DNA from 3 places in the Halomonas sp. 3D7M genome. Region 3 is predicted to be linked to each of the others. Evidence: predicted binding sites of a transcription regulator. Region 3 holds the regulator's gene; each other region holds the start of a gene.
The links. Region 3 encodes sigma-54, which starts transcription at its own class of promoters, with help from an activator protein. Its sites were predicted from a motif close to TGGCACNNNNNTTGCTNT; they were not measured.

Region 1 (3,282 bases), on a different contig from region 3:
TGCCGTAACGCTGAAGCCTGCGCACCACGCTGGATTGGCTAATCCCCAGCCGTTCAGCGATGGCGTACGTGCTGGGAAGCGTTTTGCTCAACGCTTCCAGTGTCTCGCGCTCTAGTCTGGCGAGGTACTGCTTTAGGGTTTCTTCGGGGGCTAAGGCGGCTATTGGCGAAGAGATTGACGTTTGCGGCAGATTAGCAGGGGGCTGCTGCGTAGGAAGGCTAGGTGCTTCAATTTGATCCGTTGGGCTGGATAGCCAAGCTCTTTCCAACCAGTTTTCAAGCTCGCGGACGTTACCTGGCCAGTCGCTTCCCATTAACGTTGACCATACTGGATTGCCCAGGATTTTTTGCCGCCCATAGCGTTGGTTAAGGCGCTTCAAACAGGCTTCCACGAGATCAGGAATATCTTCTCGGCGGTCGCGCAAAGGGGGAAGTGTGACCGGTATGACGTTGAGACGGTAGTAAAGATCCAGGCGAAATAGGCCCGCTTCTACTTGTTTAGCTAGATTCTGATTTGTGGCGACAACTAAGCGAAAGTCCACTTTGCGCGGTCGTGTATCGCCTAACCGGGTAAGGCTTCCGTCCTGGATAACTTTTAATAGTTTGGTTTGCATTAATAAGGGAAGCTCACCGATTTCATCGAGAAACAGCGTGCCACCTTCCGCTTGCTCTAGTAAGCCTGCTTTTCCTTGGCGAGCCGCGCCGCTGAACGCGCCGGGCTGATAGCCAAACATCTCAGACTCAAATAAGTTTTCGGGAATGGCCGCACAGTTAACCTCAATAAAGGGATGGTTATGGCGTTGGCTCCAACGGTGCAACTGTTTGGCAAACGCGGTTTTTCCCACGCCCGACTCTCCCAGCATCAATACATTAGCGTCCGAGGGGGCGACCCGTTTGAGAAGCAAGGCGACTTCACGCATAACGTGGCTTCGCGCCTGCAAGTTATCCAGCGCGTCGTCCAGCGCTTGTTCCTCGGCACCGTGGGCTGCTTGGCTACGTTTTAAGTGCTCACTAAAGCGTTTCTGGAGTAGCGCATATTCGTCTTGTAGGAGCTGTAAGTCGGTTAAGTCTCTGGAGCGGCTGATAACACGCTCTAACTTCCCATTCACAAAGACAGGGTAGGCTTGAGCTATCACACGGCGCCCGGTGCCTGTTACCTGCATAAGTTGGGCCGGCTGGTGGGTGCGCATCACTTCTAAGGTGATGGATGGCTTCAAAATGCCTGCTTGCTGAAGCTGGTAAACGCTACTACCTAGCAATTCTTCCCGGGGCGCGCCATAAACAGCCTCAGCGCCGGGGCTGATATCAAGCACTCGACCCTCTCCGCTGACGATGAAGAAGTGATCGTTGGCGGTTTCTACAATGGTTTTTAGCACGCACTTATCGATTTCACTCACAGCGATTGTCTCTTGAGTAACCTGTAATTCATTTTTGCATCAATGATGCATAGATGACTTAAGTGTACGTGATTTTGATTCATTACTGCATCAATAATGGCTGAAAGCCCTATTATTAGGGCGTTTAGAGACTTGGCATGTTCTGTGCAATGTAGTTGTTATTCCGAGCTACAACATGAACAACGCCAAGGAGATCTGTATGTCTGATTTTAACCAGCCGCTTGGGGGCAATAGTATGCCGCGCTTTGGTGGGCCAGCCACTATGATGCGTTTACCCACTCAGGAAAGTGCTGCTGGCTTAGATGCTGCTTTTATCGGTATTCCAATGGATATTGGTACGTCTAACCGGCCTGGTACGCGTCTTGGCCCACGCCAGATTCGTGATGAATCTCGCATGCTGCGACCCTATAACATGGCGACCCGCGCCGCCCCGTTTGAAAGTTTACAAGTGGCCGATATCGGTGACGTGCCCATCAACACGTTTCACCTGCCCAAAAGCGTCGACATCATCACGGCCTTTTATGATGACGTGCTTAAACACAACTGCATTCCGCTAACGTTGGGTGGCGAACACACCCTGACACTGCCCATTTTACGTGCCATTGCCAAAAAGCATGGGCCAGTGGGGCTGATCCATATCGATGCCCATGCCGATGTGAACGAGCACATGTTCGGTGAGCCAATTGCTCATGGCACGCCGTTTCGCCGTGCTCAGGAAGAAGGCCTGTTAGCCCACGGCAAAGTGGTGCAAATTGGCCTTCGTGGTACCGGTTACGCAGCCGAAGATTTTGATTGGTGCCGAAGCCAGGGTTTCCGCGTTGTTCCCGCTGAAGAGTGCTGGCATCGCTCGCTTGCTCCCTTGATGGAAGAAGTGCGCGAGCAGATGGGCGATGTGCCTGTCTATATCAGCTTCGATATCGATGGCTTGGATCCTTCCGTTGCGCCAGGAACGGGAACGGTAGAGATGGGCGGACTGACCTCAGCGCAAGGGCTGGAAATTGTGCGCGGTGCGGCAGGCTTGAACATCGTCGGCTGTGATCTAGTGGAAGTGTCGCCTCCTTATGACCCCAGCGGTAATACCGCATTGATGGGCGCCACACTGCTGTACGAAATGCTCTGCGTGCTGCCGGGCGTGAAACACAGTGATTAAGCTGTCCTGAAATAGCTCATAAATAAAAAGCGCTTACCTGACAAAGCGCTAATGGTCAGAGAAATGGCAGGCTGCTTATTGCCTGCCAGGAAGCCACCAGCCCACCTCCAATAATCACTTCCAATAGGTGAACCGTATGTCTTTCTCTCAAGTAAAATTGGATGACGCCGAGCCGTCGGCTCCAATTCAGCGTGCTCATTTGCTGAAGTTTTTGATTCCCTCCTTAATTGGCGTCCTCTTGTTTTTGGTGCCTTTTCAAGTGGGAGGAACGATTAATATTGGCATGGGCCTAATGGCCGATGGGTTGCAGTCGCTGCTTGGCTCTGCACTACCTGCCATTGCCATGCTAGTCCTATGTCTGTCCGTAGTGATAACGCTTTACGTTAAAGTGGCAAAGCCTAACTGGGCGCAACGTGGTCACTTTCAAGAGATGTTTGACGTAGACACTATTTGGGTAGTGATGCGCATCTTAGGTGGCATCTTTGTCGTCATGACCTTTTTTCAAGTCGGCCCAGAATTTGTGACGGCACCGTTTACTGGCGGCGTAATGCTCAATGATTTGGCGCCGGTGCTACTGACGTTCTTCTTCTTTGCGGCGATTCTGCTCCCGTTTTTGGTCGAATTTGGCTTTATGGAATTTATCGGCACCATGGTGCGTAAGCCGTTTCGGGTGATTTTCAATCTTCCTGGGCGCAGTGCTATCGATGCAACGGCTTCTTGGATGGGGTCAGGCACC
Region 2 (3,282 bases), on a different contig from region 3:
TTATTAAAGGTTGGCGGAACACTGCTGTTAGCCAAGCCCGTTAGCGTTAAGCATACACCGCTACAGGCAGAGAATAAAAAATCAACGCCAATGGATTGTAACAATGCACTAAGGCAAAAAGGCCTCCCGATAGGGAGGCCAAAAGAGCACGCCAGCTCATTTAATTAGCGTAAGCTTATTTCTTAACGCTAAATTCGGGATAGGCTTCAAGACCGCACTCAGCAATATCGACACCTTCATACTCTTCTTCTTCGCTAACGCGGATACCCATGATGGCTTTCAGCACCAACCATACCACCAGGCTCGCAACGAATACCCAGCCAAAGATACCAACGATACCGATCAGCTGTGCGCCGAAAGAAGCGTCGCCATTGGTCAGCGGAACCGCCAGCACGCCCCAGATACCCACCACACCGTGTACCGAGATCGCACCGACCGGGTCATCAAGCTTCAGCTTGTCCAGCATGACGATCGCAGCGACAACGATCAAGCCACCCACCGCCCCAATCACCGCAGCGCCCAGCGCAGAGGGCGACAGAGGATCCGCAGTAATCGCGACAAGACCAGCCAGTGCACCGTTAAGCGCCATGGTAAGGTCCGCTTTACGGAACCATAGTTTGGCAAGAATCAGTGCGGCAAGCACGCCACCGGCAGCGGCCGCATTGGTGTTAACAAACACTTGAGCAACGTTGTTGGCAGAGCTGATGTCGGACATTTTCAGTTCAGAGCCACCGTTGAAACCGAACCAACCCATCCAAAGGATGAAGGTACCCAGTGTGGCCAGCGGCATGTTGGCGCCTGGAATCGCGTGGATAGACCCATCTTTACCGTACTTACCTTTACGTGGGCCAAGCACCAATACACCCGCTAAGGCAGCCGCGGCACCTGCTAAGTGAACAATGCCGGAACCCGCGTAATCGGAATAGCCGACTTCAGACAACCAGCCGCCGCCCCATGTCCAGTAGCCAGACACCGGATAAATAAAGGCTGTCATCACTACTGCGAAGGCCAGGAAAGCCCACAGCTTCATGCGCTCAGCAACCGCACCAGACACAATCGACATGGCAGTGGCCACGAACACTACCTGGAAGAAAAAGTCAGAGCGCATTGAGTAGTAAGGCGCATCATCACCGCCTGCGGTCACTGCATCCACGCTGTTTTCAGCGCCAATTAAGAAACCAAGGTTGGGTAGGAAGCCACCCGCGCTGCTGGAATACATAATGTAGTAACCCACCAACAAGTACATGGTGCAGGCAATCGCAAATAGCGCGATATTTTTGGTCAGAATCTCGGCGGTGTTTTTTGAACGTACCAAGCCAGCCTCAAGCATTGAGAAGCCAGCGGCCATCCACATGACGAGCACGCCGCAAATTAGGAAGTAAAACGTGTCGAGCGCGTAGCTCAGATCAGTCAACTCATTCATTTTAAGTTCCCCGTTGAACTATAGAAATGATCCGAAAAAACAGCTTCAAACGGCGTCTGCACCGCGTTCGCCTGTCCGAATCCGAATAACGTCTTCAAGCGGTGTCACAAACACCTTGCCGTCACCGATCTTGCCGCTGTTAGCCGCGCTACAGATCGCTTCCAATACGCTCTCTAACCGGGTGTCGTCCACGGCCACTTCAACTTTTACCTTGGGTAGAAAGTCGACGACGTACTCCGCACCACGATACAGCTCGGTATGCCCCTTTTGACGACCGAAGCCTTTAACTTCAGTCACCGTGATGCCCTGAACGCCGTTGTCAGCGAGCGCTTCACGAACGTCGTCAAGTTTGAATGGCTTGATGATAGCGGTGATGAGTTTCATCCCGGATCTCCCCTGCTGGATTAGGTAGCGGCAGCGCCGCCCGAATTAACTGCTTATCTCGTTAATGCGCATACCATGCCACCCAACTTTTTTTTCTTATAAGTCAGCAGTTTGTTTTATAAAATTCAAGATTATTCGGTGGCAAGGAAGACTTAGCAGCAGCCGCCACTGCCTACTTGCACCATAAAAGAACATTAATAAAAACGCGGCGCTCCATTTCGATGCACTCCTTCGATACACCCCGCCGATAAAGAGAGGCCAGAGGCTAATTTGTAAACGATGCATGCGCATCGACTGCGGGTTGCGTATCCTTATAGTTAGTAAGCAGTGCACATTTATGCGTGGTCATTTAAGGAGAGAGCGATGGCGCCTCAAGATCGCATTAGCCGTTTAGCCCAGCAAATTGGGGATCGTTTACAGAACGCGTCCCAAGCCCCGGAAGATATTCAAAAAGGCGTACAGCAGGTAGTGCGTGGTGCCTTTGACAGGCTGGAGCTGGTGTCACGGGAAGACTTTGATATTTTGATGGATGTATTACAGCGCACCCGCTCACGCGTTGAAGCTCTAGAGCGCCAAGTGGCTAGCCTTGAGGCAGCCGTGGAAGCCTCTACCTCAACGAGCCCTTCCCCCGTTGAAGCAGAAGCACCACCAACCCCCGCTCCTGAACCGAACAGTGATGGTTCAGAGGATAGCAAGCCCGCCTAAATCCAGAACGGACGGCAATAGGTTGACGACGCCTATTGCCGACTACGGGGTGGCTTAATCCGTTGATGTTGATGACGTAAAGAGCGTCCTACCCACCCAATAAACACGAATCAATATCATTGACTTTGATTGTTGTGGTGATACTCTCCGCCTCTTATTCCCTAACTGCTCGCGGATTGTTCACCATGTCTGACTGGTCTTCTTCAACGGCTGCACTCATTGGCACGGGTCTATTACTAGGCTTTTCCAGCGATGTTTTCGCCCAAAACACAACGTCTGGATCCACGCTAAACGCAAACGCTGAAGATACCATGGTGGTGGTTGGCTCCCGCACCCCGACCCAGATCAGTCAGATACCCGGCGCGGTATGGGTGATTGACCAAGAGATGCTGCAACAGCAGACCCGCAATGGTGCAGACCTAAAGACGGCATTGGGGCAACTTGTGCCGGGGCTGGATCTGGCACCGCAAGGGCGCACCAATTATGGGCAAAACATGCGTGGTCGGGGCGTGCAGGTGCTTATCGATGGCGTATCTCTGAACAGTTCGCGGGGGCTTTCCCGTCAGTTCGATGCCATTGATCCCTTCAATATTGAGCGTGTAGAAGTGCTTTCCGGCGCCAGCAGCCTGTATGGCGGCGGTGCTACGGGGGGCTTGATCAATATCATTACGCGCAAAGGCGAAGAAGGCCTGAACTGGCGCACCGAAGCTGGCATCACCACAGGCTTCAACAACAGCGATGATATGGATCGACGTCTGTCGCAATCGATC
Region 3 (3,282 bases):
AATGGCAATCCTGGAAACTCGTAAAGAACTCGATCGTAGCGCCCGGGAGCAGCGCCTTGAGTCGCTACTGGAAGATTTTCACATCACGCACATTCGTGACAACTTCGGCATGAGTCTTTCGGGCGGAGAGCGTAGACGTGTTGAGATCGCACGCTCCCTCGCGACAGAGCCTGCCTTTATTCTGCTTGATGAGCCGTTTGCCGGCGTTGACCCGATCTCAGTGGGTGATATTAAAACGATCATTCGAGCCCTCAAAAAACGCCATATCGGCGTACTAATCACTGATCATAACGTCAGGGAAACACTAGATATTTGCGATATTGCCTACATTGTAGGTGACGGTCATATCATCGCCAGTGGCCCCCCTCAGGAAATTCTCAACAACCAGCGGGTAAGAGACGTTTATTTGGGGGCTGATTTCCGCCTGTAAACAGCCACCTGCAAAAAAAATAGTAGTGGTGGCATAGTTATTGCACTTGCACCAAGCCATAACTCGCACTAGGGTGGAGCTTTCTGATTAACGAGTGGTTCTCAGATGGTCATGAAAGCTTCTCTTCAATTGCGTATCGGTACACAGCTGACCATGACACCTCAGCTGCAGCAGGCCATCGCCCTGTTACAGCTATCAACGCTGGACCTCCGTCAAGAAATTCAGCAAGCACTTGATGCCAATCCAATGCTTGAGCAGGAAGATGAGTTCGGCGAACAGGCCGTTAGTGAACCCCAGGAAGTTGAATGGTCCGAAAGCATTCCTAACGAACTCTCAACTGACAGTGACTGGTCAGACACTTATCAAGACCTAGGTAGCCATGGTGCCAGCAGCGAGGGGCCTGACTTTGAGCGTCAAGCCGCTGGTCAAAGTTTGCATGGCCACTTACTTTGGCAACTCGCCATGACAGATTTTTCACCACGCGACCATGCCATTGCTGAAAGCCTCATCGATGCACTGGATGCCAACGGCTACCTAACTCAACCTCTCAATGACATTCGCGAAGGACTTAAAGCCCAAGGGCATGAAGGCCTTAGCCAGCGTGAAGTTGAAACAACCTTGCTGCGCCTTCAACAGTTTGAGCCCACCGGTGTATTTGCTCGCGACCTGCGGGAGTGCTTAATGCTGCAGCTCGCCTCACTACCCGAAGATACACCGCTGCTGATGCCTGCCAAGCGCTTAGTGCGTCAATTTCTTGAAGCGCTCGGTAAAGATGATGTGCGTTTGCTAAAGCGGCGGTTAAGTCTAGATGATGAGCAGCTTGATGACGTAATCCGCTTGATCCGCAGCCTGGACCCTCGCCCCGGGAGCGCCTTTGGCGACACAGATGACAGCTACGTAACGCCAGATTTAGTCGTCCGCCATGACCACGAAGGATGGCACCTGGAGCTAAACCCAGAGGCACTGCCGCGCTTGCGCATTCAACCTGACTACGCAAGCCTCATCAAACGGGCTGACAAGAGCCAAGATAACCAATTTTTAAAAGAGCATCTCCAGGAAGCGCGCTGGCTCATCAAGAGCCTTTCAAGTCGAAATGATACGCTACTGCGGGTGGGCCGAGAAATCATAGCTCGCCAGATAGGCTTTCTGGAACACGGTGAAGAAGCCATGAAACCGCTGATCTTAGCCGATATCGCAGACGCCGTTGAAATGCATGAATCTACTATTTCCAGGGTCACCACCCAGAAATATATCCATACCCCGCGCGGTGTGTTCGAACTCAAATACTTCTTTTCCAGCCAAGTAAGTGGCCAGGACGGCGGCGACAGTCACTCCAGCACCGCCATCCGGGCTCGAATCAAAAAACTGGTGCAAGATGAACCGCCCGGCAAACCGCTCTCAGACAGCCGCCTCGTGGCGCTATTGGAAGAGGGTGGCATTAATGTAGCAAGGCGAACGGTGGCCAAATATCGTGAATCAATGGGTATTCCCTCTTCAAGCGAGCGCCGCCGTTTACGCTAATAAAACAGTGCTAACGAGACAAAGTCTGTCTAGGGGCTTTGCAATAGCGCAAAAAGGGTTACAATCGAAGAACAGTCCGATGGATAAGGAGCACGTCAATGCAAGTAAATATCACTGGTCATCACGTAGATCTGACTGACGCCTTGCGTGACTATGTAAATGAGAAGCTGGAACGCGTTGAGCGCCATTATGACAATATCACCACCGTACAAGTGACCTTATCTGTTGAAAAGGAGCGTCAGCAAGCTGCCTGCACCCTGCATGCTGCAGGTGCCGATCTACACGCAGAAGCATTAGACAATGATATGTATGCTGCGATTGATGCACTAGCGGACAAAATTGACCGTCAACTCGTTAAACACAAGGAAAAAGCACAAGCTCGCGCCCAAGGCGCTGGCGTGCGTTAACTCAATGACGTTGGAAACCATACTTCCCCCGGAGCGCGTGCTGTATGACGTCCCCGGGGGCAGCAAAAAAAGGGTGCTGGAATTTTTCAGCACCTTTATTGCGCAAAACACGCCAAGCCTAGATAGCCAAGAAGTCTTCAGCCGCCTGATTGGTCGTGAGCGTTTGGGTAGCACTGGAATAGGCAACGGCGTTGCCATTCCTCACGCCCGTAGCCCTCACTGCAGCTCGCCTATCGCTGGTTTTTTAAAGTTAGCCGAGCCTGTAGATTTCGATGCTATTGATGGCGATCCCGTCGACCTTGTTTTCGTACTTTTAGTACCCGAAGAGGCGGACGACACGCACTTAGCCTTATTAGGGCAAGTGGCGTCTATCATGAACAGCGTTGACACACGTCAGCAGCTTCGTAGAACGGCTAGCCAACGTGAGCTATTGGACCTTATAACAGCAAAAATTCGTGAACAACCTGTTACTTAAATAGTCCACCGCTAGACACTGCCTACGTTTACCTCCATTTTTATTGGCATGCCAAGAGAAACTCTATGCAATTGGTGATCATTAGCGGCCGTTCAGGGTCCGGTAAATCTATCGCCTTACAAGCGTTAGAAGATCTTGGCTATTGTGCCATCGATAACTTGCCCGCCATGCTACTCGGCTCCCTGGTGGATGAGCTTCGTGAGCAAGGGGCACGCCCCCAATTAGCGGTAAGTATCGATGCGCGCAATTTACCTGCTGCACTAAAGCAACTGCCAAAAATGCTTGAATCTTTGCGTCAGAAAAGCATTCACTTCCAGGTTATCTATCTAACCACCGATGCCCGAATTCTTCTTGAGCGATACTCAGCCACGCGTCGTCGCCACCCTCTTACGCGTGATAGTGACATGACGCTTGAAGAGGCCATCAATAAAGAAGAAGAAACCCTGCTC

Region 1: speB (agmatinase) is a predicted target of sigma-54. The motif match lies at 1,530-1,547, and genes of this name have one in related genera.
Region 2: INT22_RS14815 (P-II family nitrogen regulator) is a predicted target of sigma-54. The motif match lies at 1,871-1,888, and genes of this name have one in related genera.

Annotation. Positions count from the first base shown of each region.
Region 1 covers NZ_JABUZF010000035.1:95,274-98,555, forward strand. The annotation lists gene INT22_RS01160 (sigma-54 interaction domain-containing protein) at 1-1,396, opposite strand, end outside; gene speB (agmatinase) at 1,596-2,546, shown strand; gene INT22_RS01170 (YjiH family protein) at 2,683-3,282, shown strand, end outside.
Region 2 covers NZ_JABUZF010000247.1:73,553-76,834, forward strand. The annotation lists gene INT22_RS14810 (ammonium transporter) at 176-1,423, opposite strand; gene INT22_RS14815 (P-II family nitrogen regulator) at 1,469-1,807, opposite strand; gene INT22_RS14820 (accessory factor UbiK family protein) at 2,171-2,512, shown strand; gene INT22_RS14825 (TonB-dependent receptor) at 2,698-3,282, shown strand, end outside.
Region 3 covers NZ_JABUZF010000259.1:18,119-21,400, forward strand. The annotation lists partial or broken gene lptB (LPS export ABC transporter ATP-binding protein) at 1-430, shown strand, start outside; gene INT22_RS16780 (RNA polymerase factor sigma-54) at 536-1,951, shown strand; gene hpf (ribosome hibernation-promoting factor, HPF/YfiA family) at 2,050-2,358, shown strand; gene INT22_RS16790 (PTS sugar transporter subunit IIA) at 2,363-2,833, shown strand; gene rapZ (RNase adapter RapZ) at 2,899-3,282, shown strand, end outside.